Regions from separate parts of the Exiguobacterium sp. K1 genome, predicted to be linked through region 1. Evidence: predicted binding sites of a transcription regulator. Region 1 holds the regulator's gene; each other region holds the start of a gene.

Region 1 (10,997 bases):
CAGCGTGGAGAGGTCATCATTCCGGAAGACCTGGCTGCCAGTTTTCAAGCCAGCGTCGTCGAAGTGCTTGTCACAAAAGCGATCCGTGCCGTCAAAGAAAAGGGCGGCAAACAGTTGCTTGTTGCGGGTGGCGTCGCGGCCAACCGCGGACTCCGGGCAGGATTGACGGAAGCCTGTTCACGTGAAGGCATCGAACTGGTCATTCCGCCGATGCACTTATGCGGTGATAATGCCGCGATGATTGGAGCGGCAGCGATTCACCCTTACCGGGCAGGCCGCCAATCGACACTTGCCATGAATGCCGAACCTGGGCTAGATTTAAAGTAAGGAATTCGAAAGACATGGGGGAAAAATGGAATGAAAAAAGTCATCATCGTGTTATTAGGTGTACTTGTCATTGTCGCAATCGGCTTACAGATTCGTGAAATCGTCAATGCTTATCAAATCGCTTATAAAGAAGAGCTTGTCCCTGATAAAAAGGCGGTCGAAACGAATACGAAGCAAAAGCCACTGTATGAAATCGGTCGTGCGGAAGGTGAAAAGACACGGATTGAAAAGCTGTACGCCTTTGATCAGACGGTCGATGGCGAGCTGAAGAATGTTGTGATTGTCGACCGGAAGTATGGTTTGACGAACAAAGCGAGTGATGACTTCTTTACGATTGCACCGGGTAAACCGGCAACCGAACAAGAGAAAAAATCATTCCAACCAATGATTGATCGTCTGGATGGAGAGCAAGTCCAGGCAGAGGTCATTTCGAAACACCAGGTCGTTGCCAGTGAAAACAACAAAAAACGGACGTTAACGCTGTATAAAGTATTTTATAAAGATACCGATCAAAAAGAATATCTGTTCTTTATCGAAAAAGACGGTGGACTGAAGCTTGATCTCTTTAAAAAAGGCTACTCTCGTCTGGCCAATTATTAAACAAAAAGCGATGTTTGCCTGGATGATCAGGCAAACATCGCTTTTGTTCATTTCCATTCCAGCAGACCCGTTAAGTCATCATAAATACTGTCCGGATCGAGATTCAGCTCTTCGACGGGCAGACCCGACCGGTTAATCCAGGCTGTCCGGAAACCGAAACTTTTCGCACCGGTGATGTCCCAACCGTTCGATGACATGAACAGCACGTCCTCCCGTTTGAGACCGAGCGTATTGAGCGCATGCATATAGGAAGCGGGTGTCGGTTTATACTGCTTGATATCATCGACACTGATGATCTGGTCAAACCGTCCGGAGAGACCGGATTGTTCAATCAGGGGATCAAGCATGTCATGTGAACCGTTCGAGAAGACGGCGATTTGTTTATCACCCATCTGCTGTAAGACATCATCGACTTCCGGATAATGATCGAGCTTCAAATAGACTTCCATCAGGTCTGCAATATTTTCTTCCGTGACGTGGAGCTTCAGTTGCAGCAAGGCATAGCGGAGCGCATCACGCGTCACTTGGCTGAACGGGACGTACTGACCGTTTAACTGACGTAAAAAGGAATATTCGAGCTGTTTTTGACGCCAGGCCTGACTGATGGCTTCCCCGTGTTCCGGATAGAGTTCCTCTGCTTTCACTTTGACGGAATGGACATCAAACAATGTACCGTAGACATCAAAGACCAGTGCTTTAATCGGTTGTGTCATGATAATCACCTTTCTTGAGTTACATGGTATCTCTATGTAGTTCCCGAAAACGGTCTGAGCTGAAACACACATTGCGAAAGCGGCAAAACGCGTAAGACGGATTGAATTCGGGAATTGCATAAAGTAAGAGCGTTTATTGCCAAAGACAGGAGATATGTTATGACACGCCAGCAACAATTCATCAGGATTCTAGTGCTTGTTCTTTTGATCGGCGGACTGATCTGGTTCAGCCGTTCCTATCTCAACCTCAGTCCGACCGACATCAAGGACTGGATCTTATCGTTCGGAATGTGGGCGCCGATTCTGTATATCTTACTCTATACGATTCGTCCGTTGATTTTTTTCCCGGCATCCGTTTTGTCGATTACCGGCGGTCTGGCGTTTGGTGCCTGGCTCGGAACACTTTACACCGTCATCGGAGCGACACTTGGTGCAGTCGTCGCTTTTTTAGTTGCCCAAAAGCTTGGAAATGGGTTGATCAAGAAAAAGGAACAGGCCGGAAAAATCCATCAGATTCAGCAGCAACTCGAGAAAAATGGATTTATCTATGTCCTGATTTTCCGGCTGTTGCCGATCTTCAACTTCGATTTGATCAGTTATGCCGCCGGACTGTCAAAAGTCCGCTTGTTATCCTTTTTCCTCGCGACGTTGATTGGAATCATTCCCGGGACGTTTGCCTATAACTTTTTAGGGAGCAGCATCGTCTCGAAAGATCCACAACTCATCATCGGTGCAATTGTCGTCTTTCTTGTCTTGACGATTGTTCCTTGGTATCTCCAAAAACGCTGGAAAGCAAAAAAGAACCTCGGCTGAAGTCGAGGTTCTTTCCGGTTAAGCGTGAAGCCGTTGTGCCCGGACAAAAAAATCATTCGCGAACGTACGACAGGCGGCTTGTTTTTCCGGTGTATTCGGATCAAACTCCATCTTAAGCCCTGGGACGACGATCGTCGCGCCGGCAGATGCAAGCGTCTGTTCCAATGTATCGACGGCTGCACAGTATTTCGGATAATCCAAGTCACCGGAGCCAAAGGCAGCAGCGGCTAAGCCGTTTAACGTACTTTCCCCCAGCTCGTCGACGAAGTCCTCCGCTTCATACGGTAAATCGCCGTCCCCCCATGTGTAGGAGCCGAGTAGAACGGCATCATACTGAGAAAAATCGGACGGGTATAACTGATCGAGCTCTTGTATATGAACCGTGCAGCCCTTGCGCTCGAGTTCCGACTGCAAGATCTGCACGATGTCTTCTGTATTGCCGGACATGCTGACAAAACCGATCATGATGTTCATCTGAATCATCCTTTCTCCAAGACATGAACATCTTTAGTTTAATTGATAATCGTTCTCAATACAAACAGAAATAAAAAGCCTCTCCCAAGTGGAGAGACTTTTCATGTCAGTCTTGGAGCTCGGCCCATTCTTCGATTGAACGAATGACAGGTTCAAGCTGACGACCTTTGTCAGTCAAACTGTATTGAATTTTAATCGGACGTTCCGGAATGACGGTCCGGATCACAATACCTTCCGCCTCAAGTTCCTTCATGCGCTCCGTTAACATACGACCAGACAACTCCGGAATCGCATCTTGAATTTCGTTGAAACGACAGGTCTTTGTCATGAGATGACGTAAAATCAAGCCCGTCCACTTCTTGCCCAAAATTTCAAAGGCATGTTCGACTTTCGGACAAAGGGCAGTCGGAATCAATGTCTCTTCCATCAGCACTCATCCTTTCTATATTTGTAGTATACCCGCTTCTACTAAAAAAATCGAATCATTTTACTTAATGTAACAAAAAGAACAAAAACAAATCTATTTACTTTTAGTAAGTGATAGTTTATAGTCTTATTTGGGTTACTAAAAGTAATTAAAAAACATTAAGTAAAAGGGAGTTTGAGAAAGATGATGGATTTAGGATTATTTTTAATACGCTTGGTGATTGGCTTAACATTTGCCGCACACGGGACACAGAAATTGTTTGGCTGGTTCGGTGGACACGGGATTGAGGGGACAGGCGGCTGGTTTGAGTCGATCGGCATGAAACCGGGTAAAACACTTGCGCTTGCGGCAGGACTTGCGGAACTGGTCGGCGGCGTACTGTTTGCCGGCGGTCTCTTCTTATGGTTCGCAGCAGCACTGATTATCGGATCGATGCTCGTTGCGATCATCAAGGTGCACGGTCAAAATGGTTACTGGGTGACACAGAACGGGTACGAATACAACATGGCACTGATCGTCATCGCTCTTGGCGTCGCCTTGATTGGTGCTGGAGACTATTCACTCGCAGCCATGCTCGGGTAAACAGAGAAAGAGGTTATAACAATGAAGTTTGATGCGCGGTCACTCAGTCCAAAAGAAAACTATAAATTGTTGATCGGGAGTATCATCCCGCGACCGATTGCTTTCGTCACGACAAGAGGAGCGGACGGAACAATCAATGCTGCCCCGTTTTCGTTCTTTACCGTCGCCTCAAGTCATCCGCCTCAACTGTTGATTGCCGTCCAAAAGACGGATCAAGGGGAGAAGGATACGGCTAAAAATATCTTGTTAACGAAAGAATATGTCATTCATATCGTCAGTGAAGAGATTGTCGAAGCGGTCAACGAGACGGCAGCACCGCTTGCTTACGGCGAAAGTGAACTGGAGCGGACGAATCTGACACTGATTGACAGTGATTTGATTGATGTTCCCGCGGTCGCAGAAGCAAAAATCCGGTTTGAGCTGAAGCTGACGCAACACATTGAACTTGAAACAGCCGATTTATTGATTGGCGAAGTCATCCGTTATCATGTCGCAGATGAACTGGAAGAGTCCTTCCGGATTGATGCAGACGGATTAAACGCGATTGCCCGTCTTGCCGGCAATGACTACGCGAAAATCGGTGACATCTTTACGATTGCGCGTCCTACGAAATAAGACAATGCCATACAAATAGACGAGGAAAGCAGATATCGAATCTGCTTCTCTCGTCTTTTTTGTGACTTACTCCATTTTATGGCGTTTGCTGTACTGAAAACCGTCGAGCAAATAAAACAGGACGGCAAGTGCCCAGATTCCGACACAGCTGATCAAAAAAGCGACCAGTGGTGAGACAGCGCCGTAATACATGATGATCATTGGATCATTCAGTTCGACGAACGACTGAATCGTCAACAACGTACAAATCAGACCGGACAATAAACTAATGAACAGTCCGCTCCACGTTTGGATGACAAGTCCGATCATGCAGGAAATCAGGATGAACAACGGGTACACAGCATTAAACGCATCCGGACGAATGAAAGCCGAGACATAGTCCGCATACATCGGGACGAAGTAGAGGACACCGGACAATAATCCTTGGATCAGATTGATCAGATAACTTTTCGATCGCATCAGTGAAACGACTCCCACTGTTCCATCAGCTCAAGCAAATCGACGTCGATCTGATCACGTTCTGCCGACAGGGCGGTCGCTTTCGGAATATCATTAAAGATTTCCGGTTCACACAACAGCTGTTCGATTTCAACCGACCGGTTCTCCAACCGTTCGATCTCTTGCTCGAGCTGTTCGAGTTGCTGTTTCTTCTTACGTGCTTCTTTTTGGGCTTCCTTGTCAATCGTCTTCGTCGACGCGACTTTGATTGCTTTCGCTTCTTCCGCTTCAAGACGGGCGATTTCTTCTTTCTCGGCTTTTTTCTCCATGTAATACGAGTAGTCACCGAGGTAATCGGTCACACCGTCTGAACTCATTTCAATGACACGCGTCGCGACGCGGTCAATGAAGTAGCGGTCGTGGGAAACGAACAGCAGGGTCCCTTCGTAGTCGACGAGGGCATTCTCGAGGACCATCTTCGAATCAAGATCCAAGTGGTTCGTCGGCTCATCGAGGACAAGCAGATTCGTTTTGCGTAACTTCAGTTTTGCGAGCGCCAGGCGTCCGCGTTCTCCGCCGGATAATTCATGGACGAGCTTAAAGACGTCGTCTCCGCTGAAGAGGAACTGACCAAGCACAGACCGGACTTCCTGTTCGCGCATCAACGGCCATTCATTCCAAATTTCATCGATGACCCGGTTGCGGTCATTCAGTTCCGCCTGCTCCTGATCGTAGTAACCGATTGAGACACCGGTTCCGAACCGGTAGTCTCCGAATAACGGTTTCAGACGGCCGACGAGCACTTTCAGTAGTGTCGACTTGCCGATTCCGTTTGGTCCGACGAGCGCCAGTGATTCCGCGCGTTGCAGACGGAACGTGATGTTTTTCGAGACGGCTTCTTCATAGCCGACTGCGAGTTGGTTGACCTGCAGCACATCATTGCCGCTCTGCTTTTCAATCGGGAATGACAGAACCGTACTACGTTCGTCACCGTCCGGCCGGTCGATCCGGTCGACCTTTTCAAGACGTTTGCGGACGCTTTGCGCCCGTTTTGTTGTCGTTGCCCGGGCGATGTTGCGCTGGATGAAATCCTGCATCTTCGCGATATCTTCCTGTTGCTGTTCGAACTGTTTCATTTCCTGTTCGTAGAGCGCCGCTTTTTGTTCGAGATACTTCGTATAATTACCGGTAAACTTCCGGGAGACGTTCCGGGACAATTCATAGACGACGTTGACGACTTGATCGAGGAAATACCGGTCATGGGAAACGATCAGGACAGCGCCGCGGTAACCGGACAAGTAACTTTCAAGCCAGGACAGTGTATCGATGTCCAAGTGGTTGGTCGGCTCATCGAGAATCAGCAGTTCCGGTGCCTGCAGCAACATCTTCGCGAGGGCGAGCCGGGTCCGCTGTCCACCGGAAAGCGTCTGAATCCGTCGGGAATAATCGTCCGGATAAAAGCGCATCCCGTGTAAGACGGAGCGGATATTGGCTTCGAACTGATAGCCGCCGGCTTCCGAGAAGTCGTGTTGTGCCTGGTCGTACGTTTTAAGGAGACGGTCATAAGCGGCCGGATCATTTAAAATGTGTTCCATGCCCATTTCAATTTCCATCCGGCGAAGTGCCCGTTCCTGATCCTGCAGATGCTCAAAAACAGTCAGCATCTCGTTCCAAATTGATTCGTTCGACTCGAGTCCGCTGTCCTGCGCGAGATAACCGATCCGGACTTCCTTGCTTTTCATGATCTCGCCCGAGTCATGTGACAGCTCCCCGGCGATGATTTTTAAAAGTGTCGATTTTCCGGCACCATTTCGTCCGACGAGGGCAATCCGGTCCCGTTCCTGTACTTCGAGTTTAATATTGTCTAAAATCGGCTCGACGCCGAATGATTTTGAGAGTTGGTTTACTTGTAAGAGAATCATATCCATCCATCCTTCCACCCTTTAGTCTATCACGAAAAATCCTGCCGAATATAATATTTGTTACTCTATGTGAAGTGGTTTACAATCAAGGGGAGTAGAATTCTTTGCATTGATTTGGGTGCCACGTCAGAACGTGGCCGAAGGGGGAACTGCAGTATGAATGGGCCAGACACAAAAATACCACAAGCAACGGCGAAACGGCTGCCGTTATATTATCGTTTTATCCAGAGTCTTTATAACTCCGGCAAGTTGCGCGTCTCGTCAGCAGAGCTCAGCGAAGCGGTCAAAGTCGACTCCGCGACGATCCGTCGTGACTTTTCCTACTTTGGGGCGTTAGGGAAAAAAGGGTACGGTTATAATGTTCAACATTTGTTAACATTTTTCCGAAAGACACTCAACCAAGACGAGGTCACGAATGTCGCCTTAATCGGGGTCGGACATCTCGGAACGGCGTTTGCAAATTATAACTTTTTAAAGAATAATAGTACTCGTATCGTCATCGCGTTTGACGCCGATGAGGACAAGGTCGGAACGACGACGCAGGACGTTCCAATTTATCACGTCTCGGATATGAAAGAACAAATCCAAGCGAACAATGTCGATGTCGCCATCTTGACGGTACCGTCTCAGTTCGCCCAGTCAGTGGCAGATGAGTTAGTTGAGTATGGTGTGACCGGCATTTTGAACTTTACACCGGCCCGGTTGAATGTACCGGCCCACGTTCGGGTGCATCACATCGATTTGTCAATCGAGCTGCAGTCGCTCGTGTATTTTATGAAGCATTATTCGCAATCAGCTGAAGGAGTGAAATCATAATGGAAAACTTAATCCCGTTAACACTTGGTATTGGACCGGGGAGCATCGCTTTGATCGGTGTCGTCGCCTTAATCATCTTCGGACCGAAGAAATTACCGGAACTCGGCCGCGCCGCTGGTCAAACGTTAAAAGAGTTCAAGAGCGCAACGAACGGCATCATGGAAGATGATAAGGACAAAAAGGACGAAATGAAAGAGAAGTGAGTGAATCATGGCGATCGATCAAGAACAGAGTGTGACATCGCACTTAGATGAACTGCGTAAGCGGATCATCTGGTCGCTCATCATTGTAGTGGTCATGTTTATCGCAGCCTTTCCGCTCGTCCGGCCGCTCGTCCGTTTCTTACAGGCCGACTTAAAGGAACTCGGAATCGGGCTGAATGCGTTTAACGTTGTTGATCCACTGATGTTATATCTGAATCTTGCGTTCATCATCGCAATCGTCTTGGCGTCCCCGTTTTGGATGTATCAGCTTTGGGCATTCATCCGTCCCGGTCTGCACGACCAAGAACAAAAAGCGACGTTGACGTATATTCCCGTGACGTTTTTCTTATTCCTTGCGGGTATTTCATTTTCTTATTTTTGGCTGTTACCGTTTTTACTCGAAGTATCGACGGAACTCGGGCAAGAACTCGGAATCGAACAGGTCATCGGGGTCGAGAACTATTTCAGCTTTCTGATCCGGTTGACGATTCCGTTCGGTCTGTTGTTCCAGTTGCCGGTCGTGACGATGTTTTTGACACGGCTCGGACTCGTGACGCCGTTCTTCATGCGGAAGAATCGGAAGTATGCGTATTTTGCGCTGTTCGTGATCGCGGCGTTGATCTCACCGCCCGATATCACCTCGCACTTGATGATTTCTGTTCCGTTGTTCGTGTTATATGAAATCAGTATCCTGATTTCGGCACGGACGTACAAAAAAGTGCTGATTCTCGAGCAGGAGGCTGAACTCGAACGACAGGCGGATATGATGCGTGAGTTGAACAAATAATAGAAGATTCTCCTTTACCCGCAAGGTGAAGGAGATTTTTTTGTAAGCGGTCTAATTTTATATTGAAAAAGTGAACAGCAATGGTTATACTCATTATAGAAACACACGGGGGCTTAGCTCAGCTGGGAGAGCGTTTGGCTGGCAGCCAAAAGGTCGTCGGTTCGAGCCCGATAGTCTCCATATCGCTTTACTTGAAAACCCTTGGGCAACCGGGGGTTTTTTTGTGTCTTCAGAAAAAAGGTTTCTTTTGATAAAAGGTAAATGAAGGATGTTAATTGGTTCATATGCCATAAACCAACAATTATTTTTAAAATACTCCAAATTTAAATTGTATATTAAGAGAAAATTAATTAAACTAAAAATACAGAATTTTTGTTTAATAGGTTTTGTTCCACATTACATTTTTGGAAAAGAGGAAAAAGAATGAAGAAAAAGAAGATTGCTCTGATGGCGGCAGCCCTCATGACATCTTCCAGCCTAGTTCATGCTGAGGGAAATGTATCATCACAAAAAGTGGATGTACAAAAGCCACAAGCACTCTCACTGAAAAAAGCGGGTCAGGAAAAGTCATACAGCCAAAACGAAAAAGTACGGATTGTCGTCGAACTCGATCAAAAAGCCGCGATTGAACATGCGCAGGCACAGAATAAACGCTACAGTACGTTAAGCAATACGGAAAAAATCATTCTCAAGAATCAGATCGTCAATAAACAAAAAGAAGTCAAAGCAGCGATTGCTAAAAAAGACATTGCGGTTTCCTATAAAGAAAGCTTCACGACCGTCCTGAACGGTTTCAGCGGTGAAGTCAAATACGGTGAAATCAAAGAGTTGAAAAAGTTAAGCGGCATCAAAACCGTACATATTGCACATGAGTATGCGCGTCCGGAAGTCGAAAAAGGCGCAACACCAAACATGTTACACAGTAAAGACATGGTCAATGCAAAAGAAACATGGCAGGATTACGGCTATAAAGGGGAAGGCACCATCGTTGCCGTCATCGATACGGGAATCGATCCGACCCATAAGGATATGGTCCTCAGTCCGGAGACGAAAGTTGATTTGACGTCGTCAAAAGTCGAAGGCTTTAAAGCGTCAAAAGGATTAAAAGGAAACTACTTTACGGAAAAAGTCCCGTACGGTTATAACTATGCCGATCATGACAGTGAAATCCGTGACCTCGGACCAGGCGCTTCGATGCACGGGATGCACGTTGCCGGTACGGTGGGTGCCAACGGCGATGAAACGAACGGCGGGATTAAAGGGGTGGCACCGGAGACACAACTGCTCGCAATGAAAGTATTCGGCAATGACCCGGGGATGCCGTCGACATTCAGTGATATTTATATTAAAGCGATCGACGATGCAATTGCGCTCGGCGCAGATGTCATCAACATGAGTCTTGGTTCAACGGCATCGTTCGTCCAAAAAGATGATCCGGAACAAAAAGCGATCGTCAATGCGATGAACAACGGGATTTTATGTGCGATTTCGGCCGGAAACTCGGCATTCGCCGGAAGCGGAGCCGGAAACCCGTACGCGTCGAATCCGGATGTCGGAGTCGTCGGTTCACCTGGACTGATCAGCGAGTCGCTTCAAGTTGCGTCTGTTGAAAACACACAATTGACACTCGAAGGTATGGCATTAAAGGTTGACGGACAGGATGCCGGTTACCTGGCCTACCAAAAACAAGATTCACCGAATCCAATTGCGGTCTTTGATAAAGAGAAGATGGATGTCGTGTATGTCGGTGACGGCAGTGAACCGAACTATGCGGACAAAGACGTCAAAGATAAAGTCGTCTTCGTCGTCCGGAACGGTAACTTTAACTACGCGATGATTCAAGCGGAAGCTGAAAAACAAGGAGCAGCCGGCGTCATCGTTCGCGGTCGTGTCGAGCACGGTGATTATGTCAGCATGGCGCTCAATAAACCGACGATTCCACTCGTCTCGTTGAGCATCGCAGACGGTAACGAGCTCGAAGCGAAAGCAAAAGCAGGTAAAGCATTGACGGTGACGTTTGACGGGAAAGCCGTCTCGACACCAAACCCGGTCGCAGGAGAAATGTCTGATTTCACCTCATGGGGTGTGACACCGAATCTTGATTTCAAACCGGAAATCACGGCACCGGGCGGAAAAATCTACTCCACTCTCAACGCCAATGAATATGGCGTCATGAGCGGGACTTCGATGGCAGCACCACACGTTGCCGGCGGAACAGCACTCGTTATGCAACGTATTGATAAAGACTTCAAAGTCAGTGGCGCGACACGCGTTAAACTC
Region 2 (10,997 bases), on a different contig from region 1:
ATCGTCATTTGTGCCATGGGTTATTTCGACTCCTTTGCTGTATACTCATCAAGCTGCTCTTGCAGGTTTTGTGGTAACTTTTCAGCCATCACGTTGATGAAGTCTGTTACTTTTTGTTTTGGTTCTTTATCTGCTTGAGCGAGTGCTTCTTTTACATCCGCTTTCGCTTGTTCGATGACTTCGTTCTCTTTGTCTTCGTTCCAGAGACCTTTTGTTTCCATGAACGCACGGAAACGAACGAGTGGATCTTGTGCTTGGTACTCATCGTCCATATCTTTTGTACGGTAACGTGTTGGGTCATCTCCAGCGAGCGTATGTGGTCCGTAACGGTATGTGAGCGTTTCGATCAATGTCGGTACACCGTTCAGTGCTTCAACACGAGCTTGTTTTGTTGCTGCGTAGACGGCAAGAACATCCATTCCGTCAACTTGAATTCCGTTGATACCCGCTGCAACAGCTTTTTGAGCGATTGTTTTCGCCATCGATTGTTTTTCAACCGGTGTAGAAATCGCAAAACGGTTGTTTTGGACAACGAAGATCGCAGGTGCTTTAAATGCTCCGGCAAAGTTCATACCTTCGTAGAAGTCACCTTGTGACGATCCGCCATCACCTGTGTACGTGATTGCGACTTGTTCTTTTCCACTTTTCTTAAGACCGAGTGCGACACCGGCAGCTTGCACGATTTGTGCACCGATGATGATTTGCGGCATTAAGACGTTAACACCCTCAGGAATCTTACCACCTGTGATGTGTCCGCGTGAGAACAAGAATGCTTTGTAAAGCGGGAAACCATGGAAAACCATTTGCGGGATATCACGGTATCCTGGAAGAATCCAGTCATCTTTATCTAAAGCAAATTGTGAACCGATCATTGACGCTTCTTGTCCAGCGACTGGCGCGTAGAAACCAAGACGTCCTTGACGGTTAAGTGAGATTGCACGTTGGTCCCAGATACGTGTGTAAACGAGACGACGCATTAATTCCGTAAGTTCTTCATCTGAGAGGTCCGGCATAGCGTCTTTGTTGACGACTTCACCTTTCTCATCCAAAATGCGGAATGTTTCAAAGTTTTCTTCCACGTTTTTAAACATGTTTAAGTTCATCTTTTCACCTCATCCTTTCACTGTGTTCAGCGAAATATTCCTCTTACTGACTTGCTACATACCAATAGTGTTCAAAAAATGAAGTCCCGTATGACCTTTTCTTGAACATATATCTGTGTACCTATCCAGTTGAGTAAACTGTATTAACATGAAGAGACACGCAAGCATGTCTTGTTCATTACGTTACAAGTATAAAACTGTAACGCCTATAAAATCAAAGGAAATGTTTTATTTTTTTTAGCGGATGTTCTTGTGAATGACCTCACATACAAAGAACGCCTTTACTTCTGTACTATTCATCAATTCACAACTGTGTTAGTTATTAATATTCCTCCTTTGATATGCTATAATTTTTTTAGATGAAAGGGGTGCTGTTCATGATTACCATGAATGAGATCGTTCGGGAAGATGTCCCTTCGCTTCACGAACGTTCTGTCGACGTTACCTTCCCTCTCAGTGAGGAAGATAAGGAAACGATGCGTCTGATGATGGAATATCTCGCCAACAGTCAAGACGATGAATTAGCCGAAAAATATGATTTACGTAGCGGGATCGGACTGGCGGCTCCACAAATCGGAGTCAATAAACGAATGTTTGCCATTCGCCTGCAAGACGGGGACGACATTCTCGAGTTTGGGATTTATAATCCTAAGATCGTCAGTCATTCCGTTGAACAAACGTATCTTGCCGGCGGAGAAGGTTGTTTGTCCGTTGACCGGGAAGTCGAAGGTCATGTACCGCGCTATATGCGTATTACCCTGTCTGGCATCGATCATAACGGAAATCCTGTAAAATTAAGATTAAAAGGATTAAAAGCCGTCGTTTGCCAACACGAATACGATCATTTGGACGGCATCATGTTTTACGATCGAATCGATCCGAAAGAACCGTTCAAAGAGTACGGTTCGTCTCTCTGATGAGTATGAAGCAATAAAAAAGACATTTCCAAAATACGGAAATGTCTTTTTTATTTATACTTCCATGATGATCGGCATGATCATTGGATGACGTTGTGTTTTTTCAGTCAGGTACGGTGTCAATGTATCGTTGATGACTTGTTTGATATCCGTCCATTTTGTGTTTCGGTTCGCTAAAGATTGTTCAAGCGAACGCTTCAACAGACGTTCCGCATCCTTGATCAGGTTACCTGATTCACGCATGTATACGAATCCGCGTGAAATGATGTCCGGTCCTGAAACAAGACGATTCGTTTTAGAATCGAGCGTTACAACGACGACGACCAGTCCTTCTTCCGAAAGAATCCGTCTGTCACGCAGGACGATATTACCAATATCTCCAATTCCTTTTCCATCTACATAGACGGCATTCGCTTGGATTTTACCCGTAATGGCGGCTGCATTGGCATCGAGTGCCAGAACTTCACCGTTGTCCATGACGAAACAGTTTTCTTCCGGCACACCGGCATCCATCGCAAGTGACATGTGTTTTTTCAACATGCGGTACTCTCCGTGGATTGGCATGAAGTATTTAGGTTGCAAGAGACGGAGCATCAACAACTGTTCCTGTTGGCTGCCGTGACCTGATGTATGGATGTCATTCAATTTACCGTACATGACATCTGCACCGGCTTTATACAATTGGTTAATCGTTTTCCCGACGGAAACAACGTTTCCTGGAATCGGAGAAGACGAGAAGATGACCAAATCATCCGGAATGATGGAAATCTGACGGTGTGTTCCGTTGGCGATCCGGCTAAGGGCTGCCATCGGCTCCCCTTGCGAACCTGTACAAAGAATCGTCAGTTCATTTGACTTGTACCGTTTCATCTCGTTCGGTTCAATGATTGTGCCCTTTGGTGCTTTGATGAAATCAAGCTCCTGACCAATCATCATGACTTTATCCATGCTCCGACCGAAGACGACGATTTTGCGTCCGGCTTCGACTGATGCATTGACAACTTGTTGCAAGCGATAGATGTTCGAGGCAAAAGTCGCGAAGATGATCCGCCCCTCTGCTTTACGGAAGATGTTTGAAATCGTATCTCCGACGACACGTTCACTCATCGTAAAGCCTTCAATCTCGGCATTCGTCGAGTCAGACAATAGACAGAGAACACCTTCCTTGCCGAGTTCCGCCATTTTTGTTAAATCAGCCGGTTCTCCAACGGGTGTAAAATCGAACTTAAAGTCGCCGGTATGGACGATGTTACCTTGTGGTGTCTTGACGACAACTCCGAACGAGTTTGGAATCGAGTGAGTCGTCCGGAAAAATGAAATACTCGTCTTCCGGAATTTGATGATTGAATCTTCATCAATTTCATGCAACTCGGCCGTCCGCAATAAACCGTGTTCTTCGAGTTTTACTTTAATGAGACCAAGTGCAATCTTTCCGGCATAAATCGGTAAGTTGACTTGTTTGAGTAAAAACGGCAATCCCCCGATGTGGTCTTCGTGACCGTGAGTGATGAAGACACCTTTTACCTTGTCCTTGTTTTTGATCAAGTATGTGTAATCTGGAATGACATAGTCGATTCCAAGCAGTTCATCTTCAGGGAACATGACACCGGCATCGATGACGATGATCTCATCCTGAAATTGAACGACGTATGTGTTCTTCCCGATCTCTCCTAAGCCGCCGAGTGCGAAAACGGCTGCTTGATGGTTTTTAACGAACTTCATGCGAACGTTTCAACCTTATAGTCTGGGCTTAGTTTTTCATATTCAAGGAATTCGCCGCTTAACTCACGGATGAATTCGACGTTAATTTCTTTGATGAGGTGGTCAATCGCTGTTCGCACTTCACGAATGTTCTCTCCCTCAACATACATCACTTCTGTCCGTTCCCGTACCGGGGCTTCTGAACGAAGCGGTTGATAAAATACTTTAAAAATCATGTTTAGCAACTCCTTATCAGTCCATTGTTTTTTGTCCTTAGATTAGTATACACGATATCCTACTATTTTTTCATCCTATTCCTAATCCAAGGTCGGCGTAAACGTTAACGCTGTGCTATAATTCCACATGTATCCGGCTGAACAGCCAATTAAAAAGAGAAGGTGAAACCATGGCAAATCAGAAAGTCGTCTTTTTCGATATCGATGGAACCTTACTTCACGATGGTCATTTTGTTCCCGAGTCGACCAAACAGGCAATTAAACAATTACAAGCAAATGGTGTCTATGTAGCTATCGCAACCGGACGCGGTCCGGCGATGTTATCCGGTGTCCGCGAATTACTCAATATCGATACGATCATTGGGTACAATGGTCAAATCGTCGTGCATCAGAACGAGGTCATTTACAGACGTCCGCAACCGATTGCAGATCTTAAGCATTTGACAGAGCGGGCCCATAAAAATGGTCATACGCTTGTTTATCTAGGTGAAACACAGGGGTTTTCAACGAAACCGTCGGATCAGTTAGTCCAAGAGTCACTTGGCGAACTGGATATTCCTTTACCGGCTTTTAATGACCAGGCGTTTACGACACATGATGTCTTCCAGACGCTTGTCTATTGTACTGCTGAAGAAGAAGCTGAGTACACTCAGAACTATCAGGCCTTCGACTTCATCCGCTGGCATCCGAACGCAATGGACGTCATTAATGTCGGTTCATCCAAAGCGGACGGCATCAAACAATTTCTGAAGCTGACCAACATCCGGCGCGAAGATACGTTTGCTTTCGGAGATGCGTTAAATGATTTAGAAATGTTGCGTTATGTCGGAACCGGCATCGCGATGGGCAATGGTCTTGCAGAAACAAAAGCAGCCGCCGATTTCGTCACTAAACATATTCTCGAAGACGGCATCGAACACGGTCTCAAGGAATTTCAACTCATTTAACTACTCAAAAGGCCGAGGAATCATTCCTCAGCCTTTTTTGATATTAATTTTTCACTTTATGAATGGCGCGCTCCAAGCGGTCCAAGTCATCGTTTTCTCCAATGACGACGAGGTAATCCCCTTTTTCGATCAATTCATCCGCTTGTAAGGAAATCATGACGTTCTCGCCTCGCTTGATGGCAACAACGTTCGCACCGTACTTGCTTCGTAAATCCAGATCAATCAAAGTCTGGTTCGCCATCCGGTCACTGACTTTGATTTCGACAATCGAGAATTCTTGTGATAAATCGAGATAATCTAAAATATTCGAACTCATCAATCCGTTGGCAATCCGGACCCCCATGTCCCGCTCGGGGTGGACGATGAAGTCCGCACCAATTTTACGCAACACTTTTTCATGGTAATCATTCGTCGCCTTGACCGTAATCGACTGGACACCCAGTTCTTTTAAAATTAAAGTCGTCAAAATCGATGCTTGGATGTTTTCCCCGATCGCAACGATGACATGATCAAAATTACGGATTCCGAGACTCTTTAGAACGTTCTCATCCGTCGTATCTGCAATGACGGAATGCGTCGCAATCCCCATATATTCATTCACACGTTCTTCATCCGAATCAATCGCCAAAACATCATATCCGTTTTTCGACAACTCTCGAACAATCGATCCCCCGAAACGCCCTAAACCGATTACCGCAAACTCTCCATTCATGTTCAACTCTCCTTCACATTTCTGCTTCAGTAGTAGTGTACCCGATTCACTTCTAAATTACTATGAACGCTTTTACAATACAGTTTTCGGTTCTCCCCACCTTAAAACGACCGACAAATCTGATCAAAAAAAGGGGCCGACTCCAAAAGAAATCATTTGATCTTTCACGCCATTTCCTGTAGGAGTCTCGTAAGTACGTGAGTTCTACATTAAACGAGAAAAGGGCGGCAGAATTGAATCTGCCGCCCTTTTCTTTGGAGAAACCGACTTTTGAGTCAGCCTCGAACTGATTACGTGATAGACGTTCTGCTTATTTTGCTTTTTTCCCGCTGACATAATCGTTGTCAAACAGGAACAACCGTAAAATCAAATACAGTGCAGGAATCAATAACATCAGTCCGAAGATGAAGACGACGACAAGTGCCGTAGCCATCGTTTCGTTAACGACCGCTTTATTGATATCGATGTACGGATAAAGAATGTACGGAAGGTGTGTGTATCCGTATCCGAACCAGGCAACACCGTATTGCGCCATCACGGCGATGAAAGCAATTCCGTAGTTTTTCTTCAAGTAAACAAGTGTGACAGCAACGCAGAAGAATAGGAAACTTGCTGCGAACCACCACCAGTTGCCGTTTAAAATATTTTCATAATGCCACGCTGCCTGATTCTTCAGTCCGAAGAAGACTAATGCACAGACAACAATTGTCGGAATACTCCAGAACAATGCCCATTTCCGAATCAATGGTGTTGCATTCTCATCCTTTGCTTTATCCGCATAGAACAACAGGAACATCGCGCTGATATAAAGAACCGATACGATGGCAAGCGCAACGACCGTCCAAGAATAAAAGTTCGTGAACAGCTTCGTCCCAAGGAATTCGACTGTCTCATTTGTTTTCCGGATAAAACCGCCCTGACTGATTGTCAGTGTCGTCGACATCGCTGCCGGAATCAGCAATCCTGTCGCACCGTATAAGAACGTATAGAACATGCTGTCGTTCGAACCATAGTTGGCAAATGCGTAAAAGCTACCGCGAATTGCAATCAATACCAACACGATCGAAGCCGGAACAAGTAAAGCTGTTCCGTAATAATATGCCGTATCCGGAAAGAATCCGACAAGTCCGACGAAGAAGAAGACGAAGAAGACGTTCGTCACTTCCCAGACCGGAGAAAGATAACGGAGAATCAAACGGTTCGTCAGATGATCCCGTTTCGTATATTTTGAATAAAACGCGTAAAAACCGGCACCGAAGTCAATTGAGGCAACGATGAGATATCCATAAAGGAACGTCCAAAGTACGGTTATTCCAAGTGTTTGAATGTCCAACTCGTTCCCTCCTTATTTGTTGTCGTCCGCAAACATCGCTTCACCACGTGTGTGATGATCGTCCGCGAGTTCTTTGCCGACTGGATTATTTTTAAACATCCGGAGCAAGACGACTGTACAAATCGTTCCGAGCAACAGATAAAGTAAACTGAATAAAATCAACATCGGTCCGACAGCCGTCGAAGTCGTCGCTGCATCAGCCGTTCTCATAATACCATAGAGCGTCCAAGGCTGACGTCCGATTTCCGCATACATCCATCCTGCTTCGATCGAGACGATGGCAAGCGGTCCACCGATGAAAATACCGCGCAGTAACCATTTGTTGTACGGGTTCAACTTTTTGAGTCGGAATGCCAAGATGAACAAGGCTGAGATGGCAGCCAGGTACATGCCAATCGATACCATGATATCGAAGAAATAGTGGACAAACAGAGGTGCCTGATCTTCTTTGGCGAATTCATTCAAACCGATGACCTCTGTATCCGGTGCTCCCCCTGCGAGAATGGATAAAGCATACGGAATCTTGACAGCACCTTTAATTTCATAGCTGCCGTCCGCCTGTTCATCCAAAATACCACCGAAAATCAATTCGGCTTCGTTTGTCGTTTCAAAATGCCATTCTGCCGCTGCGAGTTTTTCAGGTTGGTATTTCGCCAGGTATTTCCCGGAGAAATCACCGACCAATGCTGTCGAGAAGGCAAAGATTAAGCCGGCCATGACGGTTAAGCGAAGTGCTTTTTTGTGATAAGCCGTTTCTGCCGCCGACAAAGTTTTCTTGCGCAACAGATGAAACGCTGCGATTGCTGCCAAGATGAAGGCAACCGTCAAGTAAGCGGATACGATGACGTGCGTTGCTTTCGTTGGTGTCGCCGTGTTGAACATCGCTTTCAACGGTTCGATTTGCGTCAACGTTCCGTTAACGATTTTGAATCCTTCCGGCGAGTTCATGAATGAGTTGACCGTCGTGATGAAGAAAGCAGATAATGTCGCCCCGATGACGACGGGAATCCCGATTAACCAGTGTAACCATGGATTTTTAAACCGGTCCCATGTGTAGAGATAAATACCGAGGAAAATCGCTTCAAAGAAGAAGGCGAAAGTTTCCATGAACAACGGTAAGGCAATCGTTTGACCGGCTACTTGCATCAAGGAAGGCCATAAGAGCGACAATTGTAGACCAATCGCTGTTCCTGTTACGACACCTACCGCTACAGTTACGATATAACCGCGCGTCCAGCGACGTGCCAAAAGAATATAGTCTGAATCTTTTCGTTTAATACCGATGTACTCAGCTGCGAGTACCATCAATGGAACCCCTACCCCAATCGTCGCAAAGATGATGTGGAATGCTAATGTGAGCCCTGTCAATAATCGACTGAGCATGACTGGATCATTGAACATGTGTATAGCCCCCTCTTTCTAGACGTACTTCTATATATTGTTTATATCCGTATCATAGAGAACATAATCATTTGTGTCTGTTTTAAATGTTTGATGTAACAAATTGTTCACATATACTCGTGATTTATTTCACAAAACGTTCGAAAACTGTTCTCTTCTATAAAATGAAAGCCCTTTATCCATTTTTTCATGAATAAAGGGCCGATTGTCACGTCTTTTATTTAGACGTATTCGCGGAAATAATGATCCAGTAAATTGATGATGAAGGGGATGGCTTCTTCGTCCGGATTCAAGGTCGGTTGATGTAATCCGGACGTTGCATTATTCACCCCGAGCCAAAACATCATGCCGGGAATTTCTTTTAACATGAAACCAAAATCTTCTCCCGTCATGGCAGCATCACACTCAATGTAATTCGCATTCATTTTGACGAAGGATGAGAATTTATCAACGACGCGTTGATCGTTGACGACTTCATAATACCGATTTCCGAACTGCAGATCGATTTTGACGCCGAATGAAGCTTCGATGCCGCGGATGATATCCCGGACACGTTGCTCTAACTTTTCCATATCTGTTCCGTTAAGCGCCCGCATCGTTCCGTCAAGTAACGCCCGACCGGCAATGACATTCTCCCGAATTCCTGCATCTACTTTCCCGATCGTGATGACACTGCAGTTCATCGGATTGATCGAGCGGCTGACAATCGTCTGCAGCTGCATGATTAACGCTGCCTGCGCAACGACTGTATCAATCGTCAAATGGGGGAACGCAGCATGACCGCTCTGTCCATAAATCGTGATATGAACTTCCCGTGCACTCGCAAACAAGACACCCGGACGGCTGGCAATCGTTCCGACCGGATACTCCGGTGCGACATGCAGACCATACATCTCACTCGGACGATATTTTTCAAACAGCGGACTTTTAATCATCGGTTCTGCCCCACCCGGACCTTCTTCAGCTGGTTGGAACAGGAAAACGACATCATCCATGACCGGCAGTTCAACGATTCGGCGTAACAGACCGAGGGCAATCGATGCATGTACATCATGGCCGCAGGCGTGCATGAACCCCGGATGCTCGGAACAAAATGGCAGTCCCGTTGCTTCTTCAATCGGTAATCCGTCGATATCCGCCCGGTATCCAATCGTCCGATTTCCGGTTAATCCTTTCACACGGACAAATACTCCTGTTTCGAATGTATCGTAACTGACCCGATCTTCCGGGTATGATCGGATTTGATCAAGGATAAATGCTTGCGTTTTAAACTCCTTAAAACCAGGTTCCGGTATTTTATGAAGTTCTCGGCGCATTTCAATTGCGTATTCCATCTGACTGACTTCCTCCTTCTTCTTTGACAATGTCCCAAAACGCTTGGACTTGTTTTAATTCAAGCATCGACTCCGTTGATAGAATCCACGTGTCCCGCTTTAAAATTTTACCGGATGACGTTTTGAGCGGAATCTGCATCACTTCACTCGCTTCATGGATCGTCGATTCCGGCAAGATGGCAAAACCAATCCCGTGAAGTGCCATCTGTTTACACGTTTCAATCTGGTCGACGACGAGCGTCCGAGCCGGCGGACTCGAAAAACGATCCTGCCACCATTCTAAAATTTCCTGATAATAGGTCGAATCGCTCTTGAACTGGATAAAAGGACGTTCTGTCTTCCGCAACTGCTCGAGCGACGTCAGTTCACTGTCGACTAAATACAGCGGATCGGAAAACAGCCGTTCCTTCACGCCTTTCCAATCGGGATTTCCGCGGATGATGCCGATGTGAAAATGTTCTTCCAGCATATGACGCATCATTTCACTTGACCACCCTGTGACCAATTGGACACGGACATGCGGATACCGTTCGACAAATCGTTTCAGAACACGGGGAAGCCAGTATTGTCCCATAATGGACGCGACTGCAATCCGAAGTGTCCCGTAAACGGCTCCCTCTTCTGCCGTCAATTCACTTTTAAGCTCCAGTTCTTTCCGGTTCATCTCCTTGGCGAGACCGATGACTTTTTCGCCTTGCGGAGTAATACTCAGCCCACGGGATGAACGAATGAACAGCTTGGTTGCCCAGCGCCGCTCGATTGCGACCAAACGTTGGCTGAGGGCAGGCTGCGATACAAAAAGACGTTCGGCTGCCCGTCTCATGTTCAACTCTTCTGACAACGTAATCAACATTTCCATTTCCGACACTTGCAATGTATGATTCGACTCCTCATGATATAAGATGGCATTAGTTTAACACGTTAGAGAGGAAGGTACATATGTCACGGTATCATTTTATGTTGATCGTCTCAACGGTCGCTACTTTAGGCAGTCTGTATTTCAGTGAGGTCCGGGGATTCATTCCTTGTCCATTATGTTGGTGGCAACGTCTGTTCATGTATACGACCGCCATCTACCTGTTCGTATCCTTGTTCCGCAATCGTCCGGTCGACGGATTTTTCCTTCGCTTGTATACATTACTCGGGTTCGCAGTCGCGGCTTACCACGTCGTACTCGAACGATTACCGGACGGAGAAGCGCTCTGTACGAACGGTTGTCTCATCAAATGGGTTAATTATTTTGGCTTCCTGACGATTCCGATGATGAGTTTGATTGCGTTCACTTTATTGGTCATCCTCGCTTTTTATCCAAA
Region 3 (10,997 bases), on a different contig from region 1:
AGCTCGCGGTCAAACGCACGTGTCAATAGTTCCGGGCGTTCTGTTTCTGCAAGTGCCAAGTTCCCAAGGAAAACGGCTGTTGCTGCGACGAAAGCGAGAATCGCACGTCCGCGTGATGCAATATTTTTCGACATGTCCATTTTTCGAAGGAAGAATGGAAGAATCAACAAGTCACCGACAATCAGCAAATCTGCCCATGACAATAATGAAGTGAGTGAAGCGGATACTGTCTCCGCGTTCGATGTCTGGAACAGAACCGGCAACGTCAGGTAATCATTGAAGAAACGGAAGAAAATGATATCCGCATACAGAACAAGTGTCGCAACGACAAGCGTTCCGTAAATGAACCATTTTTGAACATTCCCACGGAAGAAGAAACTGAATCCAAACATAAACAGTGCCGAACTGATTGGATTGATCAGTAAGATGAATGCCTGAGCCGAATTGGTGACCGGCACATTAAAAAAGAGCGTATACGCCAAATATGTTTTTAACCAAATCAGAAGTGTCGCAATCCAAAAGAGCTTGTGCTCCTTATACGTGCTGCGCACACCTTGACCCACCTTTAGCCGCATACGCGACCAGATGCTTGAGTCTTGCTGCATAAAAACCTGCCTCCTAATATACGTGTGTCCTTTTTGATTGAACTTTTGCACGTCTTACATGTCTTATCTATTTATACCCGTATCACGTGAAAATTTTACGCTTACTTTTACAAAAATGCAACCGGAATCCGGTCGATACTTTACAATCACATACTTTTATTACGTTTGTAAATAAAAAAAAGATTCGAAATATCGAATCTTTTTCTAAAACATTTACTTATTATTTTTTCAAAAACATTTGTTTCGCCAACCAAGCACAGCCGATGACACCGGCGTCATTACCTAGTTCAGCGATTTTGAAGGTCGTTGATCCGAAGACCCGCGGCAAAGCAAATCGCTTAAACGTCTCTTGTAATGGAGTCATCAGCGCCTCGCCTGCTTTTGAAACGCCGCCGCCGATGACGATAATTTCAGGATTAAAGCTGTTGGCTAAATTCGAAATGGCCAGTCCCAGATGGAACGTCACTTCTTCCACGACCTCGGTCGCTACCTTGTCCCCTTGCGAGTACGCTTCAAACACATCTTTTGCCGTAACCGCTTTGATGTCGTTCAAAGTAGTGACCTGTCCTTTTCGTTTTTCAAGACCAAGCCGGGCAACACCTGTTGCGGAAGCAATCGTTTCCAAACACCCTTTACGACCGCAACCACACATGACACCACCTTCCGGCAGCATCGTGATATGACCGATTTCACCGGCCATACCGACTGTGCCGTGAACGATTTGACCGTTCGTGATCAGTCCGCCTCCGACACCGGTTCCGAGTGTAACGGCAAGCAGTTCTGTCGCTCCGCTTCCGGCTCCTTTCCACATCTCACCGATTGCTGCTGCGTTCGCGTCATTCTCGATCACTGCCGGTAATCCGGTTAAACGCTCGAATTCTCCGACGAGTTCGAAATTGTTCCAACCGATATTGACCGCTTTTTCGACAACACCCGTGTTAAAGTCGATGAATCCCGGTGCCCCGATTCCGGCTCCAACAAAATCTTCAACGCGTTTATTGCTTTGCTGGCATTTTTCAAAGAAAGAATGGGCGATGTCTCCCGGAATTTGTTCCCCATCATTTAAGATAACCGTTTCGATTTCCCATTTTTCCACGATAATTCCTTGTAAGTCTAAAATCGCCATCTTGACCGTCGTTCCGCCGATATCTACACCCAGTAACCACTTCATCGTCATAACTCCCTTATGATAAAAGATTCTTCCCTTTTATTTTAGCTGATTCATTCACCTGTGCAAAGGGTTGCACAATATTTTCATGATTTTCTCGATTGTTGCAACTCGTATGCCAAAATCACTTTTGCAGAATCATATTGTTTTTTCTCCAGTACACCCGCCTGCTCCAGCTCATCGAGTTCCAGCATCATCATCGCAATGTCCGATTCCCGGTCACCGAGATAAACGATTGTCCCGTATGATTTGAGCAATTGCTGGACGTCATAAAGTGTTTTCATCGTTCATCGGCTCCTTTACAAATGCGTCCAGTAAATCGTAGGTCGCTTGAAGTGACGTTTCATGTGTCCGCTCATAAGAATGACTCGATTCAATCCCAGGACCGAGTAAACCGTGTCGGACATCATGTCCGGCATGAACCGCTGCTGAAGCATCCGAGCTGTAATACGGATAGATATCTACTTTGTACGGAATCGAATGCTGTTGCGCTAAACGTGTGAATTGGTGACGTAAGGCAAGATCGTACGGACCTGAACCATCTTTTGCACAAATCGAAACCGTGTACTCATCCGAATGTTGTCCTTCTCCGAGTGCTCCCATATCGACTGCGATATATTCGGCGACATCTTCAGAAAAACCGGCATTACCTCCAAATCCAACTTCTTCATAGTTCGAAATCAGAATATGGACAGGATGTGGCAGCGTCAGGGTTTTCCATTTTTTGACGAGCTCCAGTAATAAAGCGACGGACGCTTTGTCATCAAGATGACGTGATTTGACGAATCCTGTCTCCGTATGGACGAATCGCGGATCGAACGTCACGATATCCCCTACTTCAACTCCGGAAACCCGCGTTTCTTCTGCCGTCGTCGAACGGATGTCAAGACGGACCTCGATATTCGTCGCGCTCCGCTCTTCCGTATTTGTCACACGTGATGTATGGACGCTTGAATGATGGAACACGATCGTTCCGGAAACCGTCTGTCCGTCCATCTTGTGAACTAAACAGTTTTCCCCCTCGATTGCCGTCCACGCATAGCCGCCAAGCTGCGAAAGACTGAGACGGCCGGTCGGCAAGACTTCTTTGACCATCGCTCCCAGCGTATCGACATGCGCTGTCAACAGACGGATTCGCGGTGACTCGCCCGGCAACATCGCAAGTAATGCCCCTTTTTCTAATTTTTTATATGAAATCCCTTCTTCTTTGAACCGGTTTTCTACATATGTAAGTGCGTGAGCGGTGAATCCGGTCGGACTAGGAATCTCCACTAAATCACGAATCGTCTGAACAACTGCCTGCATCTGTTCCACTCCTTTTTTTAATGTTTTTTTCCTCTATAATGATACCAAAAGATGGAACAGGCGGATACTGATTCACCGCTTCTGCCGTCTGCCCTTTCAATAAAAAAAGTCGTAGATTCAATGTAAATTGACTCTACGACTTTTCATACGTCTATGCATAGACTCTAATCCGTCCGGCCATCAGACGTATTTCTTCATCCAAATATCATCCCGGTACGTCCCATCTTCCAATTTAACGGAGTCCGGATCTTCCGCGTATACTTCGAATCCAAGTGACTCATACAGACTTTGCGCTGCCTCGTTACCGGAAAGTACTGCCAGAATGACTTGTTCGACATCAGGAAGTTGTTTTGCTTCTTCAATCAAAGCTTCCATCAAAGCACGACCCGTTCCGCCACGATAATCCGGTGAAACATATACGCCGGAAATCATCGCTTTATGCGACTCCCGTGATAATTCGAACGATTTGACCTGTCCGAACCCGAATAATTTTTCACCGTCAAATATTCCGAGCCATATTTCATCAGAATCCGGACCGCCTTCGAGTCCTTCTTGAACATCCTGAATCGGTGTTTGTTGTTCATCATCAAACGAATGACCAAACGCATCTGGATGATTTTTTAATCCTTCCAGTCGAAGACTCCAATACTGTTCTGCATCTTCTTTCGTTAACTTCCGAAATGTATACATGACTGTCTTTCTCCCCTTTATCAGAATTAGTCGAGAATACTCTCACCTCTAAGTGTCTCGGGCGAAGCCCAGCGTAGGTGGGAGATGAATCGCCTTCGGGCAAGGCGTGTCTTACGACACGTCAATTGCCCGACACGTTCTCGGTTTGAAAACACTTAAAACCAGGAATAAATAATATGTCGTGTTCTTTGAAAACTGAAGGTATAAGGTTGTGACAGGAAGTTCGCCTGTCACGTAAAATCTTCAACGTTCACCTTGCGGATGACTGAAGTAGCGAAAACCAAGCAGAGTAGGCGTCCGCACAAAAGAAACTGGCAAGATTAAGATCCAACCGTCGGGATGACGGGGTTAGCCTGATAAATTTCCGACCTATAGGTTGGATAACTCAGGAATCCTTCACCTCTTAGCATAGCGTAGTTGGAGATAGTTCAAGCGTTTTTACTATTGAATGCGATGCCATCAAAAACTCTTCTATCCTTTACATAACCTTTTTCTAGTAAAATAAAACCTAGTTTAATCGAGATTCTTCCATACAAAAAGATCAGTCCTTTTTGTATGGCTAAAATGGACTGATCTTTTCATTTCAGGCAGATCGAAAGCAACGGATGGAGCATTTGCCTTCCACTCAGCGAAGGACAGGTTCCATCGTTTGCCGTAACACTTCTGCTGAGTGATGGAATTTTTTCAATTCTTCTTCCGTTAAAGAAACTTCAATGATTTCCCGGACCCCTTGCCGGTTGATGATTGCCGGGACGCCGATATGAATCCCGGAAATTTCATACTGACCGTCGACGTGCGCACCGACCGTCAAAAGACAGTTCTCATTTCCAAGAATCGCCCGGACGATTCGAACGAGTCCAAGTCCGATTGCATAATACGTCGCACCTTTTCGTTCGATGATATGATAGGCTGCATCGCGGACATTGATATAAATCTGATCAAGATCCGCTTGCGAGTATCGGTCATCTTCCGCTAACAATTCATCAATCGTTTTACCATAGATCCGGGAATTGCTCCAGGCTGCAAATTCGGTGTCCCCGTGCTCACCGAGAATATACGCATGGGCATTACGGGAATCGATGTGGAAGTATTCACCGAGCATTTGGCGTAAACGTGCCGTATCCAGAACCGTTCCTGAGCCAAAGACACGGGATTTCGGAAGACCGGAATATTTCCAAGCTAAGTGGGCCATGATGTCAACCGGATTAGAGGCAACGACGATGATGCCATCAAAACCGGACTCCATGATTTGACGCACCATTTCTTTCATGATTAACGCATTTTTAGCAACAAGATCGAGTCGGGTTTCACCCGGTTTTTGTGGCGCGCCTGCTGTGATGACGATCACTTCCGCTTCTTTGCAGTCTGAATAATCCCCTGCCCAGATCCGCATCGGAGAAGAGCTGAATGGTGTTCCGTGATTTAAATCCATCGCTTCGCCTTCTGCTTTGGCTTTATTTACGTCGATGATAACCAATTCTTCACACAATCCTGCCGTTGACATCTGATAAGCAAAGCTTGAACCGACAGCCCCCGCCCCAATTAACGCTACACGTGTCACTTTCGCATGTAATTCCATCCTTTATATCCACCTTTCTGATAGGTAATTTAAAAGTTTGTTAACTATCTCACAATTAGATTGTAACATCTTTCACAAAGTTTAGGAATTAATGAAATCGTTCACATCTTGTCTAAATTGTGTCAATAATATCCTAACATAAGGAAAAGTGACATCTTCCATTTCAACTTACCACATTCGATGCCCTATAAAACCAATCATTCCGGCTAACGTACTCGATAAAAAGTTGACGGCGTCATTCCCGAGCCATTTCCACCCTTTTAAATAAAGGGTCGGTTGGTCGTGGTGCCGGCGTTTCTCCGTTTCTTTCGAACAGACGACACACCGGAATTTCCGCTGGACCGTCCCCCCGAATACGGTATCAAGCAGACTACCTATGATGCCGCCTGCTGCGATCAATAGCCACGTCCCCGTTGGTAAATCAAACAACAGGTCTCCCGCTGTCGCAATAAATAGGGCGCCGACGATCGTTGCCGATGTCCCAAGAAACGAAACGGCACCGCTCGTCCCGGCCGGTACACGCCGTCCCGTAAACAGGAAAGGATCTTTTTTTGATAACGGACCGATTTCAGAAGCCCATGTGTCCGCATTGGATGCTGCAAGGACAACCAAAAATAAGACGAGAAACGACGTGTGTTCTGTCCAACTGAATCCTATGGAAGCTAACGCTGCGATGCCTCCGTTTGCAAGAACCTGCCAGCCGTCACGCGGTCCATCTTTTTCGACGATTTGATCCACTGATTGTTTTCTCCGTTTCCCGAGTTTCGATAACAAACTGGAACTGCCAAAAAAGAGCATTAACATGACAAGTCCGGGGTATCCGAAACCAGCAAGGACAAGCGAACCGACGACCACCGTAAAGAGACTGCCGCTGACGGTCAGTAGACGGAACCGGTAACCGATATATCCGAGCAGCAAACAAAATACGACACCGTATATTACCGACATACGATGACCTTAGACTCGGTTACGATTTTTTGGACCGGTTGATCAAACGGTTCCACCTCAAAATCAGAAACGAGCTGACAGTCAAACGTAACCGCTACCGTATGCCCCGGGTAGTCAGTTAATGCCCGGTCATAAAAACCGCCGCCCCATCCGATGCGGTATCCTGCACGTGTGAAAGCCCGTCCCGGAACAAGACAAAGATCGACTGAACGCAAAGATTGCTCGTTCGCCTGGTCATCCGGTTCACGAATACCCATCTTCGTTTCAATTAACGGACTGTTCGATACGTATTCAAAAAATTTCATTTCCTGTTGTATGACTTTCGGAATGACCACCTGTTTTCCGAGTTGCCAGGCTTTTAAAACAATCGGATCCGTCGCACATTCATTACGAAACGACAGTGTGACAGCAATCGATTGAGCATTTTTCCACTCCGGTAATTCAAATAACTGATCATAAATCTGCTTTTGCTTTTGTTCCCGGTTTTCCAACCGGTTTAACTGATCGGTGATCCATCGCCGGATTTCCTGCTTTTCCATTCTGCCAATCCCCCTTATTCAACAAAAAAGCCATCACACAAGGTGACGGCTTCCATCTCAATTATTTTACTTCACGGTGAAGTGTGTGCTTACGGAGACGTGGGTTGTATTTCTTCAACTCAAGACGCTCTGGGTTGTTACGCTTGTTCTTCTTAGTGATATAAGTACGGTCACCAGTTTCAGTGCAAGCCAAAGTAATTTTAACGCGCATGGGATTCCCTCCTATCTAGCTCTCGATGTATCAAGTATTTTTGCTTTACATAAGGTTAAGCATACTCAAGTATCGTACCAAGAAAGGAAGTGAATTGCAACTGTTCATCCGTTCTTTTTTGGATTCATCATATGCTGGTATGGATTTTCAAGGTCCACCTGGAATGTACGCAGTTCTTTTGCGACATGATAATCCTGTTCGATCCCGTTTCTCGCTTCTTCTCGTTCGAGATAAATGACGTCCGAATGACGTAATGCTTCGCCTTCCAGTCGTTTGATTGCTACGACCAGTCCGCCTGTTCCTGACGGAGAACGTTCGCTTTCCAAGTCATACACGTTGCTTACAAGTGGCAATCCGTTCATTTCCGCAAACGATTGGGCTGCTGAAGCCGTCTCCATATTAAAGTTATGGACAAGACGGAACTCGACGATTTTATTCAACGCCTGCGCTTGACGCAAGACTGCCAAATTTAAGCCGGCCAATTGATTATACGTCTGAACGAGCGGTAGACCATTAACTTCGACAGAATAGACATGGATACCATCCTCATGTCGATAGCCCGTCGCGCCTGATGTGATGACGTACACATTTTCACCGGATGCAGCTAATCGTTTTGCGTATTCTGCAACCGGACGATTCGGATCATCATATTGAGTGGTCACAAGTAAAACGGCCTCACTGTTCCATGATGCTTCCCGTTGAACCGCCACGTAGTAATCGTGCGGCGTCAAGAAGACATCCGGTTCAATGTCTGTATCGGCGAGGAACGGGTATTCTGCATACCGTTCTTCCAACCAATCCAGTGTCAGCTCTTGTGCATCAAGGCGGCGTTCCGTCTCTTCAAAACGTTTGATGTGTTCACGGAAGCGGTTCGCTGCATACTGTGCTGTCGTCTGTCCGTCAAGAATAAACGGCCAGTCACTCGAAACGGCAAGCAGATACTCCCGAATCAATTGACGTTTGGCTTTCACCGTCAGCTCATCCTGATGACGGTTACGGGCAACGACGCCTGCCAACCGTTTTTCAAGTTGATGCAGATGACGGATCATCCAATCATTCCGCTCATTGATCCAGACATCGGCATAACCTTTACGTCCCCATGTTCCCATCGCAACATGAACCGTCTCGATATCCTGGAAGTGACGTTCTAAGAACATCGCCGGAGAAATCGACTCGATACCGTAATCTTCGAATCGTTCCATCGTTTTTCCGAGGAAGTCCGGACCCTCAAACCACCAATGTCCGAATAACTCGGCATCGAATGGTGCCGTGACGAGGAATGGCGGGAAATCTTGTCCGCTCTGCTCATCTAAATGGTTCGCAAGTGCTTCCGCAAAATCGTTCGCATGGACATCCGTCCGTTTCCAGGCCCAATCACGGACATAATATTCTTTTTGGTCCGACTCGCCCGTTACCCGGTGAAGTTTTAAGCCCGTGTCGTAACGAAGTCCTTCCGGATGCATGAATTCAGCAATTTGATCCCATTCCCGGTCATATGCGAGATCACGATAAAACTCACGGTAATCCGGGTGTCCCGGATAACCGATGACTGAACTCCAAATCCGGCCCGAGATGATTTGATCACGCGGGAATAAAGCGACACCATGCGGTGAATAAACCGGTGCTCCGATACCGTGTTTCGGCGCAGGATCAGCATTCAGGATCGAATGTTCGTCAACGAAGGTGTAACGGATACCTTCTTCGTACATGATTTTATCAAGACCCGGCGTATACGCACATTCCGGCATCCAAAGACCGGTCGGACGATAACCGTAATGGCGTTCAAAACAGTTTAAACCTGTCTGAATTTCAGAACGTGCCGCTTGTTCCGACAGCATGTGCGGACTGAATCCGTGTGTCGCGGTACAAGTCATCAATTCGAGATAACCTTGTTCCTTGTAATGACGGAAAGCATGGTTTAAGTTACGTCCCCAGTGTTCGAACGTCACTTTTAAATCATGATAACGTTCTTTGTAAAAGAGTAAGGCATCGCGCTCTTCTTTCACCAAATCACGTTGTAACTCCTGTTCGATCAATCGTAACGTATCTTCCAGATGCTCGACATAACGATCTTGAATGAGCGAGTCTGCCAACATCTCGATGACCGGTGGGGAGATACTGATCGTCCAGCCAAGCGGACGCTCCAAGCGGTCAATTTCCCATAGTAATGGAATATACGTTTCTGAGATGGCTTCGTACATCCATCTCTCTTCTAGACGATGGGCTTCCTGATGTCGGATGTATGGTAAATGGGCATGTAAAACAAGTGAAAAATAACCTTTGCGCATGTCTGTTCTTCCTCTCCTTCTGCTGTCTATCTATTTTCTTCAGCGAATCCGATCAAAATAGGAGTATGGACGTAATACTTCCACCCATTCCGGCTGCTCGACTTCTCCATACTGCCAGCGCGCGACGACTTCTGAAAAACGTCCGTCTACGACAGGCTCGTCACGTGGTGTCTCGACCGGTTTTGACCGGAGGACAGGAAGAAAATCACCGTCGATTGTTTGAATGCCCCATTCGATGATGTATGTAGTATTTGGCATCAACGGACGGACAAACCATGTATTCGTCATTTCCGGCAGTTCAAATTGATAAGAACGGTTGACTTCACCTTTTTCATAATCCCGCAACGTCACATCAATGATGCGCATTTCTTTCCGGAACGAGTCGAATGATGCATGGTAATGTGTCTCAAGCATCTTTCGGGACAATTCAGACAATTCCCAGTAGACATAGACCGCTGTCGGAGATTGGACGATTGCATGGATGATGTCATCTTCATAATGAGTCGCCATTCCAAACGCATCCCGCTCTAATGAAGGGACAGCTGTTAATGCAGGTACGATTTCATTTTGTTTCGGAGCACTCACGGTTACGCCTGCCTTCTTCTTTTTAGGTTTAGCGACCGGAGTCGACTCTGTTGAAACTGCTTTATTTTCCGTTAATGACTTCCGGTATTTACTCCAGGCATATTTGACCTTACCTTCTGTCGATTCGATCTTTTCCGCAATTTGTTTGATTGTTAGTCCTTGTTCTTTTAATTTTATGATTTTTTCAAGCATTACCTATCACCTCTTTCTCTTTATTCACTTCTTTCTTATTCTACAAACTTGTTTCAAAATCCTTTACAAAAAAAGTAGGCCGAGGATTTCCCTCCAGCCTACTGTACTTAGCTATTTAAATCATAGTGCTTTCCTTTTGCCATGTAAATCAAATGCTCGCCGACGTTCGTTAAATGGTCACCCATCCGTTCGATGTACCGGCAAATATTCGTAAATTGCATGATTTCATCAACGACAACCGGTTGCAGGGACATATGCCGCATATATTGCCGCAATGCTTTGTACGTCGTGTCATCAATGATGTTATCGAGATCGGACAGTGCTTTTGCTTTTTCGATGTCACCGTCACGGTAGGCGACAATCGCGGTTTCCGTCATGTCGAGTAACGTTTCAAACGCTTCTTTTAATAACGAGATGTCAATGACGTAAGGGAACGTCTCGACCCGCAAGACGGCTTTTGAGATGTTACCCGCGTAATCCGCAATCCGCTCCAAGTCGCTCGCGATTTTCATTGCTGTGACCAACCGTCGTAAATCGGTGGCGACCGGCTGTTGTTTCGCAATCAGTAAAATTGCATCATCGTTGATCTCCAGTTCGAGTGCATCGAGTTCATTATCATTTTCGATGACTTTAAGCGCAATCTCACGATCATATTTTTCGAGGGCTTCTGCCGTCGTTGCGATCTGTTGCATTGTCTTTCGGGCCAATAAAAATACTTTTTGATCAAGTACTGCCAGGTTTTCTCCAAAAATTGTCCGGTTCGCTGCCATTGAAAAGTTCCTCCTTGTTATCCGAATCGTCCTGAAATATAGTCTTCTGTCCGTTTGTCACTCGGATTTGAGAAAATACGATCCGTTTGGTCAAATTCAACGACTTCACCGTTCAAG

Evidence for each region. Region 1 encodes Rex, which represses fermentation and respiration genes when NADH is low (regulators of the CRP and FNR family bind a similar motif). Its sites were predicted from a motif close to TTGTGAAATATTTCACAA; they were not measured.
Region 2: the regulator Rex is predicted to act here: its motif matches at 8,468-8,485, upstream of N7U64_RS01505 (cytochrome ubiquinol oxidase subunit I).
Region 3: the regulator Rex is predicted to act here: its motif matches at 5,385-5,402, upstream of N7U64_RS08725 (L-lactate dehydrogenase).

The regions. Positions count from the first base shown of each region.
Region 1 covers NZ_JAOTIT010000002.1:443,447-454,443, reverse strand. The annotation lists gene tsaD (tRNA (adenosine(37)-N6)-threonylcarbamoyltransferase complex transferase subunit TsaD) at 1-327, shown strand, start outside; gene N7U64_RS07585 (hypothetical protein) at 358-927, shown strand; gene N7U64_RS07580 (haloacid dehalogenase type II) at 975-1,640, opposite strand; gene N7U64_RS07575 (TVP38/TMEM64 family protein) at 1,800-2,453, shown strand; gene N7U64_RS07570 (flavodoxin) at 2,472-2,927, opposite strand; gene N7U64_RS07565 (winged helix-turn-helix transcriptional regulator) at 3,034-3,354, opposite strand; gene N7U64_RS07560 (DoxX family protein) at 3,538-3,936, shown strand; gene N7U64_RS07555 (flavin reductase family protein) at 3,958-4,551, shown strand; gene N7U64_RS07550 (hypothetical protein) at 4,618-5,010, opposite strand; gene N7U64_RS07545 (ABC-F family ATP-binding cassette domain-containing protein) at 5,010-6,911, opposite strand; gene N7U64_RS07540 (redox-sensing transcriptional repressor Rex) at 7,068-7,727, shown strand; gene N7U64_RS07535 (twin-arginine translocase TatA/TatE family subunit) at 7,727-7,930, shown strand; gene tatC (twin-arginine translocase subunit TatC) at 7,938-8,717, shown strand; tRNA gene N7U64_RS07525 (tRNA-Ala) at 8,825-8,897, shown strand; gene N7U64_RS07520 (S8 family serine peptidase) at 9,141-10,997, shown strand, end outside.
Region 2 covers NZ_JAOTIT010000001.1:307,512-318,508, reverse strand. The annotation lists gene N7U64_RS01545 (alpha-ketoacid dehydrogenase subunit beta) at 1-17, opposite strand, end outside; gene pdhA (pyruvate dehydrogenase (acetyl-transferring) E1 component subunit alpha) at 21-1,103, opposite strand; gene def (peptide deformylase) at 1,481-2,020, shown strand; gene rnjA (ribonuclease J1) at 2,075-3,742, opposite strand; gene N7U64_RS01525 (DNA-dependent RNA polymerase subunit epsilon) at 3,739-3,957, opposite strand; gene N7U64_RS01520 (Cof-type HAD-IIB family hydrolase) at 4,128-4,904, shown strand; gene N7U64_RS01515 (potassium channel family protein) at 4,948-5,616, opposite strand; gene N7U64_RS01510 (cytochrome d ubiquinol oxidase subunit II) at 5,927-6,949, opposite strand; gene N7U64_RS01505 (cytochrome ubiquinol oxidase subunit I) at 6,962-8,350, opposite strand; gene N7U64_RS01500 (N-acetyldiaminopimelate deacetylase) at 8,572-9,684, opposite strand; gene N7U64_RS01495 (LysR family transcriptional regulator) at 9,668-10,558, opposite strand; gene N7U64_RS01490 (disulfide bond formation protein B) at 10,624-10,997, shown strand, end outside.
Region 3 covers NZ_JAOTIT010000003.1:214,121-225,117, reverse strand. The annotation lists gene N7U64_RS08750 (LTA synthase family protein) at 1-605, opposite strand, end outside; gene N7U64_RS08745 (ROK family glucokinase) at 826-1,782, opposite strand; gene N7U64_RS08740 (YqgQ family protein) at 1,860-2,057, opposite strand; gene N7U64_RS08735 (M42 family metallopeptidase) at 2,041-3,078, opposite strand; gene N7U64_RS08730 (GNAT family N-acetyltransferase) at 3,259-3,768, opposite strand; gene N7U64_RS08725 (L-lactate dehydrogenase) at 4,394-5,347, opposite strand; gene N7U64_RS08720 (DUF92 domain-containing protein) at 5,516-6,295, opposite strand; gene N7U64_RS08715 (5-formyltetrahydrofolate cyclo-ligase) at 6,286-6,834, opposite strand; gene rpmG (50S ribosomal protein L33) at 6,896-7,045, opposite strand; gene N7U64_RS08705 (glycoside hydrolase family 57 protein) at 7,150-9,333, opposite strand; gene N7U64_RS08700 (DUF4912 domain-containing protein) at 9,373-10,110, opposite strand; gene phoU (phosphate signaling complex protein PhoU) at 10,218-10,880, opposite strand; gene pstB (phosphate ABC transporter ATP-binding protein PstB) at 10,898-10,997, opposite strand, start outside.